DNA from 2 places in the Massilia sp. DJPM01 genome. Region 2 is predicted to be linked to the other one. Evidence: predicted binding sites of a transcription regulator. Region 2 holds the regulator's gene; the other holds the start of a gene.
The links. The regulator FliA, encoded in region 2, starts transcription of late flagellar genes. The targets are predictions, from matches to a motif close to CTAAAGTTTNNNNNNNNNNNGCCGNTA.
Positions count from the first base shown of each region.

Region 1: PO883_RS26630 (flagellar protein FliT) is a predicted target of FliA. The motif match lies at 3,632-3,658, and genes of this name have one in related genera.

Region 1 is NZ_JAQOZV010000053.1:24,630-30,903, forward strand. Features, by position in the region: gene fumC (class II fumarate hydratase) at 1-349, opposite strand, end outside; gene PO883_RS26620 (hypothetical protein) at 468-1,520, shown strand; gene PO883_RS26625 (aminotransferase class I/II-fold pyridoxal phosphate-dependent enzyme) at 1,880-3,100, shown strand; gene PO883_RS26630 (flagellar protein FliT) at 3,305-3,583, opposite strand; gene PO883_RS26635 (HDOD domain-containing protein) at 3,697-4,524, opposite strand; gene PO883_RS26640 (LysR family transcriptional regulator) at 4,607-5,512, opposite strand; gene PO883_RS26645 (hydrolase) at 5,681-6,274, shown strand, end outside.
Region 2 is NZ_JAQOZV010000021.1:41,399-47,672, forward strand. Features, by position in the region: gene motD (flagellar motor protein MotD) at 91-849, opposite strand; gene PO883_RS15375 (flagellar motor protein) at 853-1,599, opposite strand; gene PO883_RS15380 (RNA polymerase sigma factor FliA) at 1,581-2,312, opposite strand; gene PO883_RS15385 (MinD/ParA family protein) at 2,328-3,110, opposite strand; gene flhF (flagellar biosynthesis protein FlhF) at 3,148-4,473, opposite strand; gene PO883_RS15395 (ATP-binding protein) at 4,977-6,185, shown strand; gene PO883_RS15400 (ParA family protein) at 6,182-6,274, shown strand, end outside.

The DNA of each region.
Region 1 (6,274 bases), on a different contig from region 2:
TGAGTTCGGAAGCGCGGTTGGCCAGCACCTCGTTCATGTTCATATTGCTTTGCGTGCCGGAACCGGTCTGCCATACCACCAGCGGGAATTCGCCCGGATGGCGCCCGTCGAGCACCTCGTCGGCCGCCTTGACGATGGCGTCCGCCTTGTCCGCAGGCAGCAGGCCGAGCGAGCGGTTGACGGCGGCGGCGGCGCGCTTGACCTGGGCCAGCGCGGCCACCAGCTCGGGCGCCATGCGTTCGCTTGAAATGGCGAAGTGCTCCAGCGAGCGCTGCGTCTGCGCGCCCCACAAGCGCTGTGCCGGCACCGCGATCGGGCCAAAACTGTCCTTTTCGATTCTTGTTTCCATTTAGCTACCTGTTTATTTGGGACTGGGGTTAAAGAAGTTTATATCAGCGTACGTTAATTACGGCAGGGCTACAGATTTCACTGCGTCCGCCATCATTAGCTGAGCAACATTACCATATATGCACCATTCAGGAATCCTCCGGCTGGTCCGGTCCGGCATTACCCTGTTCCTGGCCCTGGCCCTGGGCGGCGCGCTGGCCTGCGTCCACGCGGCCGAGCTGGGCGAGGTCCAGGTGCGCTCGTACAGCGGGCAGCCGCTGGTGGCCGACATCGAACTGACCTCGCTGGGCGAGTCCGGCGCCAGCGTCCAGGTACGGCTGGCCGATCCGGACGTGTGGCGCGGCGCCAATGTGCGCATGCATCCGGTGCTGTCGAACCTGACCCTGTCGGTGATGCGGCGCGACGGCCGCCAGTTTCTGCACATAACCTCGGTCAAGCCGGTCGAGGGCGATTATGTGCACCTGTTCCTGACGCTGGGCGAAGGCGGCAAGCGCGAAGTGCGTGCCGCCACCTTGTGGCTGAGCCCGGATCCGCAGCCGGCCCCGCCGCCACCAGTTTCCGCGCCAGCGCCGCTACCCGCACCCGCACCCGCACCGGCACCCGCGCGAACCGTGCGAACCGTGCGCGCGGAACCCGCCGTCATCGCTCCGGCGGCGCCGCGCCCGGTACGGGTATTGCAGCTGCCATCGGCGCCGGCTTCCTGTCCCCAGCCATTCAGCGATGAACAAATCAAACTCTGCGCCGCGCTCGATCACAAGAACGGCGTACTGACAGCCAAGATTGTTGAACTGGAAGAAAAGGTCAAACTGCTGCAACTGGCCACCGACAACAAGGGCGCGGCGCCGAGCAGCCACAGCGAAGCGGCCAGTACGCCGGCGCCGGTCCTGTCGCGCGCCGCCCTGGCCAAAAAGAATGCCGCAGCAGCCAAGAAAGGGGAGGAGCTGCCCTGGATGCTGATCGGCGGCGCGGCCGGCGCCCTGATCGTGATCGGCCTGGCGGTCTGGTTCCTGCTGCGCCGTCGCAAGCGCAAGGCCGCGCTTCCCGCCGAGGCCGCCGCGCCGGCCGCACCGGCCGCACCGGCGACGGGCATGCTGGCCAAGCTGGCCGCGCGCTTCAAACGCAAGCCGAAAGCGCCCGCGGCGGTCGCGCATGGCGAGCCCGGCGCGGGCTGATTTCATTGTATTTAGCAAAATGTTGTAAAAAAGATCCGCCCACGCACGAAGTCGTCTACACAAGTCGGAGAACTGCGTTATACTTGTTTCCGTGGTCCTGCGGGACTGCACAAACGGGCCCAGGATCTGGCGCAGCCACCAACGATAGCGTGGCGCGGCAAGCAGATAATCGTTGAAGAAACGCCTGTCCCCGGAAGCGGTCCGCCAGCCAACGATGCGCTTGCGGACGCCGGATGCAACCGGCAAGAGGCGACACCAGGAGATACCTGGTGCTCGCTCTCCAGAATTCTCCCCTCCCCCAGCGATCGATTTGCCTTCACGCTATACTCTTCGGTGATCCCATCACCGAAAGCAAGCTCATGACGACGGCAACACACTCAGCGCAAGCGCAATACGACCTGTTCCTGCAACGCGGACTCAAGCTCGACATGTCACGCGGCAAACCGGCCCCGGAACAACTCGACCTCTCCAACGATTTGCTCGACGCTCTGCCCGGCTTTACTGCGGCCGACGGCACCGACGCCCGCAACTACGGCCTCGGCGTCGGCCTGCCGGAAGCGCGCGCGCTGTTCGGCGGCTTGCTCGGTGTGCCGGCCGCGCAGGTGGTGGTCGACAGCAGCGCCAGCCTGTCGCTGATGCATGATGTAATCGTGTACGCCCTCTTGAACGGCGTGCCGGGCGGCCAGCCCTGGGTCGGCCAGCAAGCGGTGTTTTTGTGCCCGGTGCCCGGCTACGACCGTCATTTTTCGATTTGCGAAGCGCGCGGCATCAAGATGATCAACGTGCCGCTCAACGACGACGGGCCGGACATGGACATCGTCGAGCGGCTCGTGGCGAACGATGCCAGCATCAAGGGCATGTGGTGCGTGCCCAAGTACAGCAACCCGTCGGGCACCGTGTATTCGGACGAGGTGGTGCGCCGCCTGGCCGCCATGCCAACGGCCGCCCCCGACTTTCGCCTGATGTGGGACGACGCCTATCGCTTCCACCATCTGACGGACGAGAACGTGCGCATTGCCGAGATCATCGCCGAATGCGCCAGTGCCGGCCATCCGGACCGGGCGATCGTGTTCGCATCGACGTCGAAGGTGAGCTGGGCCGGATCGGGGATTGCCGCGCTGGCATCGTCACCGGCCAATATCGCCTGGTGGACGAAGCATGCGGGCATCCGCAGCATCGGCCCGGACAAGATCAACCAGCTGCGCCACGTGCGCCTGCTCAAGGATGCGGCGACGGTGGAAGCGCTGATGACGCGCCACGCGGCGCTGCTCAAGCCCAAGTTCGACGCGGTGCTGGCGCAGTTCAGCGCGCATCTGGGCGCGGTGGCCGGGGTGTCGTGGACGGTGCCGAAGGGCGGGTATTTCATCGATCTGGTGACGCCGCCGGGTGCCGCGAAGAGGACCATCGCGCTGGCCAAGGAAGCCGGGATTACGCTCACGCCGGCGGGCGCCGCGTATCCGTACGGGGTCGATCCCGAGGATAGCCATATCCGGATCGCGCCGAGTTTTCCGTCGCTGCCGGAGATTACCCAGGCGGCGGAGGGGATTGCATTGGCGCTGAAATTAGCCGTGGCCGGCTGATTAGCCCCTCGTTGTTCCCGTATCCCGGTTGTTCCCGCCAGTTCGTCGTCTCTGGCATTGCCAGAACCGACGGAGGTGGTGGCGGGAACGACGGAGGTGGTGGCAGGAACGACGGAGGTGGTGGCGGGAACGACGGAGGTGGCGTCAGGACCCCGCCAACAAAAAAGCGCCCTCAGGCGCTTTCATTCACATCGTGTAACTGGCTCAGTGCGTTGCGCACATCACGTCCGACAACTGCCACGGCTCGGTAATCTCGCGCACGGCGCGGTCATTGGCCATGATCTGCTTGAGCAGATCGATCTTGCGCATGCGCGGAGCGCCATCCAGTGCCGGCACGCCGGTCTTGGTCGCCGACGCCTGCTGCGCGCACTGCGTTTCCAGCTTGGCCAGGCCATTCCAGTCGCCCGCTTTTGCCGCGACCGCCATCTTGCCAGTCAGGCCAGCAATATTTTCGTACATCGAGAGAACGTCGTTGGAGGTCATGCGCTCACCTGGCCAAAAAATTTATAAAGATTACCGCGTGTCCTTCCATAACGTCGGGATTGGGCGGAACTTTAGGCCTTTTTTCAAAAAAACCAAAAATATTTCTGACTTGCTTAATTGATAAGCTCTTCCAGCCCGCCGCTCAGCTCGCCCAGCGGCGGAATGCCGGCGAACAAGGCATCGGGCGGCACGCCCAGTCCGGTCGCCAGCGCCGGCGTGAAACAGGCCGCCAGTTCCGCGTCGTTCGGCTGGCGCTCTTCGTAGCGCGCGCGCAGCACGGCCAGGTGAATCACCGCCGCCATCCGGTACGAAGGCGACTCCGGGGTCGGATCGCCGACGTGGCGCAAGGTCTGGTGAAACAGGTCGGGAAACTTCCAGCGTGCCGCCAGTTCCGCCCCCACCTCGGTGAAATCGTAGCCGAACAGGGCTTTTTCGGCGGCGATGCGGCCATGTTCGTATGGTCCGACCGTCTGGTCCAGCTCGCGCGCCTGCTGCGCCACGCCCGCATGCATCACCAGTTGCCCGATCCCGTGCATCATCCCGATCGTGAACGCCAGGTCGGTATTGGCGCCGATCTGCTTGGCGATCCACTTGGCCGCCACCGCCGTGTGCAGGCTGTAGCGCCAGAAGCGCTTCAGGTCCAGGCCCGGCACGGTCTTGAAGCTGCCCACCAGGCCGGAACTGATCACCAGGGTGCGCACGGTCACGAAACCGAGCATGCGCACCGCGTCGCCCACGTTGCCGATCCGGCGCGAGACGTGATAGTAGGCCGAATTGGCCAGGCGCAGCAGCTTGGCGCTCAGCACCGGGTCGAGCGAGAGCTTGCGCGCGATCTCTTCGACCGCCACATCCGGATCGTCGAAACTGCTGATCAGTTCCGCCACCACTTTGGGCGCGGAGGGCAGGGCGTTCGGATTTTGCAGCAGGGCTTCAAGGGTCATCGTGTCTCCTGGTCGATGCGGGGCAGGGAGGACTATATAGCGATTCCTGCGGGCACGCCACCACCGCGCCCCTGGCCGCCGCTCACGCTTCGTCGAGCTGTTCGAAACGGATGGCCAGAAAGTCGATCAGGGTGCGCACGGCGGGGCGCAGCCAGCGCCGCGACGAATACACGGCGTGAATGATCCCGCCTTTGGGAATCCAGTCCGGCATCAGGATGACCAGCGAACCCTGCCTGAGTTCTTCCGTGATCATCATCAGGGGCAGTTGCACCACTCCCACTCCCGCCACCGCCGCAGCGCGCAGCGCGAGCATGTCGTCGGTGACCAGGCGCGGCGTGTGGCGGATGCTCGCCACCGCGCCATCGGGTCCGTCCAGGTGCCAGGTGTGCTGCGCCACGGGACCGCCCCAGTCCAGGGTCGGCACGCCGCTTAGCTCCGCAGGCGCGTGCAAGGCCGGATGGCGTGCCAGGAAATCCGGGCTGGCCGCGACACACCAGCGCCGCGTGCTCAGCACTTTCATCACCAGGTCGCTGTCCTGGAGCGGCGGCACGCGCACCCGGATCGCGATGTCGGTGCCCTCGGCCACCACGTCGACCCGCCGGTTGCTCGCTTCCAGGTGCAGGGTGACCATGGGATGCTCGACCATGAACTGGGCCAGCATCGGCCCGACCCGCACATGCAGCAGCGCGATCGGGCAAGCGATGCGCACCACGCCGCTCGGCTCGGCCCGGGTCCGGTCCACGGCTTCCTGGGCGGCCTGGGCTTCGACCAGCATCGCCTTGCAATGGAAAAAATAACTCTTGCCGATTTCGGTGACTGAAAACTGGCGGGTCGAGCGCTGCAGCAGGCGCACCCCGAGATGCTCTTCGAGGATGCAAATCCGCCTGCTCAGCTTGGATTTCGGAACACCGATCGCCCGGCTGGCCGGCGCGAACCCTTCATGTTCGACCACCTGCACAAAGTAAAACAGATCGTTCAGGTCTTGCACGCCGGTGTCCAGTGTTCCATTGGTAGGACGCTGAGTATAGATTCCGGCGTCTGGCGGCGCAACCGCGTAAAGACTACGATGCGGGTCCGCCATCGGGCCAGGTACGTCGACCAACGTGCCGCAGCCCGACGGCGCCTCCATTTTTATGTGCCATTCAAAGGACTTAGCATGACCAGTGAAACCATCCGGGACGCCAGCAAGGACCATCTGCTGACCCCGCAAAATTCGGCCTTGATCGTGATCGACTACCAGCCGGTGCAGGTCAATTCGATCGCCTCGATGGACCGCCAGCTCCTGATCAACAATATTGTCGGCGTGTCGAAGGCGGCCATCGCCTACGGCCTGCCGATCGTGCACTCGACGGTCAACGTCAAGACCGGCTTGAACAAGCCGCCGATTCCCCAGTTGCGCAAGGTGCTCGAAGGTATTCCAACCTATGACCGCACCACCATCAATTCGTGGGAAGATGTCGAATTCCAGGCCGCCGTGAAAGCCACCGGCCGCAAGAAACTGATCATGACGGCGCTCTGGACCGAGGCTTGCCTGACCTTTCCGGCGCTGGACGCTTTGCGTGACGGCTATGAAGTCTATGTCGTGGTCGATGCCGTCGGCGGCACCTCGGGCGCGGCGCACGAGGCGGCACTGCGCCGCATCGAACAGGCGGGCGGCAACATGATCAGCGTGGTGCAGATGTTCTGCGAATTGCAGCGCGACTGGGCCCGCCATGACACGGTTCCCGCCTTCATCGACTTGTTTGTCGAA
Region 2 (6,274 bases):
TGCGGTTGCCGATCGGCGGGGCCGGGTCGCCCGCCTGTGCCATTCCCGGCCATTGTGCCTCGTTTCGCCCGGCCGGCCAGCCCGGTTGGATCAACGGGTGGGAATCTCGGTCGTGGTATCGGGCAGCGCCGACAAGATCGTCACCGCCACGCGCCGGTTGCGCGCGCGGCCTTCCGGCGTGGCGTTGGGCGCCACCGCGATGTTGGCGCCGTGCCCCACCACCGTCAGGCGCGCCGGCGCCACGCCGCTGTCGATGAACAGGCGCACCACGCTGCTCGCGCGCACCGCCGACAATTCCCAGTTGGACGGGAACAGCGCATTCCTGATCGGGGTCGGGTCGGTATGGCCTTCCACCTGCACCGCATGCGGGTCGTCCTTGAGCAGCACCGCCAGCGCGCGCAGGGCCTGGTCCGATTCCGGCGTGAGCGTGGCGTCGCCCGGGTCGAACAGCACGCTGGCATTGATCTCGACGCTCACCCCGCGGCTGTTCTGCGTCACCCGCACCTTGCCTTCCCTGACCAGCGGGGCCAGGGTCGAGGTCAGTTTCTGGGCGAGGCTGGTCAAGCGGTCCTTTTCGCGCCGCATGGCTTCGGCGCGCCGCTTGATGAGCGGGTCGGGCAGCACGATCAGCTGCGGCACATTGCTGCTGGCGACACTGGCCGTGCCCTTGTCCTTGCCGCCGAAGGCGTCGCCTAGCGACACCGAAAACACCTTGTATTTGCCTTCGTTGACAACCGAGATCGCGTACATCACGACGAAGAAGGCGAATAGCAGGGTGATGAAATCGGCATACGAAATGAGCCAGCGTTCGTGATTTTCGTGCTCGGCTTCGTATTTTTTGCGCGCCATGGCTCAGGGCCGCGAAAGCAGGCAGGCGACCCGCTCTTCGATCACGCGCGAATGGTCGCCGCTGGCGATGTCGTGAAAGACGTCGGTGAGGATTTCGTACTGCGTCACCCGTTCGGCGACGATGGTTTTCAGCTTGTTGGCGATCGGGTAGAAAAACATATTCGCCAGCCCGACCCCATACACGGTCGACACGAAGGCCACCGCGATGCCGCTGCCCAGCTTGGCCGGGTCGCTCAGGTTTTCCATCACGTGGATCAGGCCCAGCACCGCGCCCAGGATGCCGATGGTGGGCGAATAGCCGGCCGCCGATTCCCAGATTTTCACCGCTTGCCGTTCGCCGAATTCGTAGGCCGTCACTTCCATCTCCAGCAGGCTGCGCAGCTTGTCGGGGGCGATGCCATCGACCACCAGGCGCAAGCCCTTCTGCACGAATTTATCCTTGTTGACGGCCATGTACTTTTCCAGCGAGAGCAAGCCGTCGCGCCGCGCGTGCAAGCCCCACACGGCGATCTCGCGCGCCAGGCCGGCGCGCTGGCTTGGGGGCGGCGAAAACACCCAGCGCAGCATGCGCACGCCGCGCATGAAGGTCGGCGCTTCGCTTTGCAGCAGCACGGCGCCGACGGTACCGATGACGACGATGGCAAACGCCGCCGGCTGCACCAGCGAGGACAGCTTGCCGCCCTCCAGCGACTGGCCGATCACCAGGCCGGCCAGCGCCAGGAAGATCCCCGCTACGCTGGCCCGGTCCACGCCTGCTCCTTCAAGGACGCCCGCAGGCGCGCAACCGCCTGGGTGTGCAATTGCGACACGCGCGATTCCGATACCCCCATGACGGCCCCGATCTCTTTCAGGTTCAGTTCTTCTTCGTAGTACAGGCCCATGAGGATTTTTTCACGCGGCGGCAAATTGTCGATGGCGTCGATGACGGCGTGGCGGAAGTCGCCGTCGAGCAGGCTGCGCAGCGGATCGGCATCGTCCACCGCATAGCGGTCGAGGAAGCTGTCGTTGCCGCCTTCGTTGTCGTGAAAATCTTCGTAGTACACCAGCTGGTGGCCGCCGCCGTCGGTCAGCATGTCCTGGTAGTCGGCCAGGGACAGCTTGAGGCTTTTGGCGACTTCGGATTCGGTGGGCGGATGGCCGAGCTTTTGCTGCAGGGTGCTCATCGCCGTTTCGATCTTGCGCATGTTCTGGCGCATCGAGCGCGGCAGCCAGTCGCTGCTGCGCAGTTCGTCGAGCATGGCGCCGCGGATGCGCAGCACGGCATAGGTCTCGAACTGGGCGCCGTGGGTTTCCTCGTAGCGGGTGATGGCGTCGAGCAGGCCGATCATGCCGGCCTGGATCAGGTCATCCACTTCCACGCTGGGTGGCAGCTTGGCCTTCATGTGGTGGGCGAGACGCTTCACCAACGGCATGTGCTCCGTCAGTAAATGGTTCTTGTCCGCTTTCCCTTTGACGGTGTACATAGTTATCAGTATGTTTTAAGAACCAAAATGGGAAGTCCCCCCTGTCCTGCCAAGTTGCGGCATGGCTGTCAGGGCAAAGCGCCCCGCCAGCTGGCGAAATGCCACCGACGCCCCGGCCAGCGGGAACGCATCGACCACGGCCCGGCCCAAGCGCGCGGCCCGGTGCAGGTATTCGTCCGCCGGGACCGAGCCCATCGAGGTGAGCTGTACGGCAAGGTAACGACTTGCCGCAGATGACATATTATCGTATACCACCTTTGCTTCGGCTTCGGATGCGCCCGTTACCAGAATTCCGAACGGACGGCGCCCCAACTGTTGCGAAAGTCGCTTGATGAGGGCGTACGCGGCCGTGATCGAGGCGGCGCTGGTGGAGACCTGGACCACGATTTCGGCGCTGTCCATGACCGGTACCGGGAAAGTATCGTCGTCGCCGAATTCGCCGTCGACGATGACGATGCCGGTCTGCTTGACCAGCACGTCGAAGGTCTTGGCCAGGCGCCGCGCCTCGTCCGGGCCGCCGCGCGCGCGCGCCATGCTGACCACGCCGAAGCCCTGCGGCACCTGGTGGATGATCTGGTTCAGCGCGCACTGCTGGCGCGCCACTTGCAAGAGGCTGGCGCGGTCGGCCACGCCGAGGCGCTGGGCCACGCCGTATTCGCGGTCGCAGGCGTCGACGATGAGCACATCGTTGCCGGCCCGGGCCAGCGAAGCGCCCAGGTTGACCAGCATGGCGCCCTTGTCGTCTTGCGGGGTGGCCGAGAGAAAGGTGACGATGCGCGGCTTGGGGCCGGCCAGCATCCGGCGCAGGCCTTCGGCCTGGTCGAAATCGAAGTGATTAGCCAAGGGACACCTCGCGCAGGCTGCGGTCGTTGCGGGCGGTGCTGGTGTTGGCCATCAGCAGCGGCAGTTCGGCATCCGAAAACTGGGTCGCGGCGGCATCGCGCTTGAGGCGGAAGGCGCGGTCGACCAGCATGTTGCGGTCGGCCAGGTGCAAGTCTTCCGGCACGCGCTGGCCGTTCGAGACATAGAACAGGTTCAGTTTCTGGCGGATCACGACGTCGAGCACGTTGCCGATCGAGGCCGCTTCGTCGAGCTTGGTCATGATGCAGCCGGCCAGACCGCTGCCCTGGTAGGCGCGCACCACTTCGTTCAAGGTTTCGTTGGTCGAAGTCGAATTCAGGCACAGCAGGCGCTTGACGTCGGCGCCGGTCTCGGACAGCATCGCCACCTGTTCGGCCACGTTCTGGTCGCGCTGGGAGACGCCGACGGTATCGATCAGCACGGTGTGCTTGTTGCGCAATTCCTTGAGGGCGATGCGCAGGTCCGATTCATCCTTGACCGAGTGCACCATCACGCCCAGGATCTTGCCGTAGATGCGCAACTGTTCGTGGCCGCCGATACGATAGGCATCGGTGGTGATCAGGGCCAGCTTTTCCGGGCCGTGGCGCATCACGCAGCGCGCGGCCAGCTTGGCGGTGCTGGTGGTTTTACCGACGCCGGTAGGGCCGACCAGGGCGAACACGCCACCCTTTTCCAGGATTTCATCTTCGTTCGAGATGGTGCTCAGGTTGCGCGCGAGCACGGTCTTGATCCAGCGCAAGCTCTCGGCGGCATCTTTTCCGGCCGGGAGTTTTTCGATCAGGTAGCGCGCCAGGCTGGCCGAGAAACCGGCGGCCAGCATGTCGCGCAGCACGCCGGCTTTTTGCGGCTCGCGCTGCTGGGTCGTGCCCCAGGCGATCTCGGCCAGCTGGCTTTCCATCAAGCCACGCATGGCGCGGATTTCATTCATCATGCCCGACATTTCGGCGCTGGCGCTATCCTTGGCCTGTGCCATGGCTTGCTGCATCATCGACGACATCTGCGAGGCCATCATCGACATGTCGAACGCTTCCGGGGCGGCGTAGGCCGGGGCCGGCGCGGGTACGCTGCGGCGGTTGGCATAGGATTCTGGCGGGATCGACAGGGATGGGCGCGGCTGGGCCATCTCGGTTTCGTGGGCGGGCGACGAGATCGAGGCGACGTCGTCGCTGGCCAGGGCGAGGATTTCGACCACGCCGTCGACCGGACGGTTGGACAGGATGACGGCGTCGGGCCCGAGCGCTTCGCGTACTTTACGCAGCGCGTCGCGGGATGTTGCAGCCGTAAATTTTTTGACATTCATCGCCAACTCCTGGGTTCCTGCTGGGTGCGCTCACATGAGGCACTGACAGGATCCATTATTGACGATGCAGTTTGGAAATGATCGAGGGAGAAGGATGGTAAAAGGGGTTCATTTCGGAGGAGCAGCAAGATCCTCGCTCATCCCCTGCGCGGCTTGATCCGGGCCGCCAAGCGACCGCAAATGGGCTACGCGCAATGTTGAAATAAAAACATTTTCAAGCTGGCACGATGAAAGAGGTCGGCCAAGCCGACAAGCAACCCGGTGCAAGACTGGCGCCGAACGTCGCGCCATCAGGGTAACGGCAGGTCGGAAAGGGATATGGGCCGATGTTTGAGCCATGAATCAAGTAGCGTATCATACGGCTTACAGGAACACTGCTGCGACGTCAATAAAAATTCACCGTAGTCAATCACGTTGGTAGCGCTGCGCATGGCCGTCGAGATGGTCCGCTGAAGAAATGAGAGCGCAATCATGCCAAGTAAGTGACTTTTGGAGTAACAGACATGCTAAGACTTACCGATCAGGATCTGCTCAATCTGCTGGACGACACGGAATCAGACCGTGCCGAGCGCAAAGAAAGCTTCAAGGGTGACGTTCCCAAGAAAGCGCGCCAGGCCGTCTGTGCGTTTGCGAATGATTTGCCTGGACATAATCTACCGGACATCTTGTTTATCGGAGCAAAAGATAATGGCGAGCCGAGCGGTCTGGAGGTGACGGATCAGCTCTTGCTGTCACTGGCAGATATGAAAACAGATGGCAATATTTTGCCCTTGCCCGTGTTTTCGGTAGAGAAACGAATGTTAAAAGGTGCCGAACTAGCCGTGGTCACGGTCATGCCGTCCGATATGCCGCCCCACAAGTATGACGGACGCATCTGGATTCGCACCGGCCCGCGCAGTTCGCTGGCCAACGAACAGGAAGAGCGAATTCTCGTTGAAAAGCGGCGATACAAAACTTTGCCTTTCGATATCTACCCTTTGCCATCGGCGAAAATTTCAGACCTTTCACGCGTGATTTTCGAGAATGAGTATCTTCCTCAAGCCTTTGCGTCGGACATACTTGAAGCCAACGGCCGTACCTATGAGGAACGTCTCGCTTCCTGCCGCATGATCGTCGCCCCCGACGATACAACGCCCACGGTCACCGGCTTATTAGCACTGGGAAAACGTCCCCAGGATTTCTTGCCGGGCGCGCGCATTCAATTCTTGCGCATAAATGGTACGGAGCTCGCTGATCCGGTCATTGATGAAGAGGAAATAGGCGGCGGGATTGTTGAAATGCTGCGCAGGGCCGAAGACAAGCTGAAGGCGCACAATCGCAGCGCGGTGGACATTGTCTCCGCGCCGACCCATCTGGTCGACACGCCCTACCCCCAGGCTGCGATCCAGCAGGTCTTATATAACGCGATATTGCACCGGACATACGAAAGCACGAATGCCCCCACCAGAGTATATTGGTTCAATGATCGGATCGAAATAAACAGTCCCGGCGGGCCCTATGGCAACGTCACTGTGGAAAATTTCGGAAAACCCGGCATCACGGATTATAGAAACCCGAACATCGCAGACGTGCTCAGGACGTTTGGCTTCGTCCAGGCCTTTGGACGGGGTATTGCTACCGCCAGAAGAACGATGGAGCTGAACGGTAATCCGGCACCAGAATTCGAGACCACCCAAAGCGCGGTGGTCTGTGTTTTGCGAAGGAAATCATGAATACCAAGGTACTGACCTTTTTCAACAACAAGGGAGGAGTGGGCAAGACTTCCCTGATATACCACTTGGGCTGGATGTTCTCCCGCCTG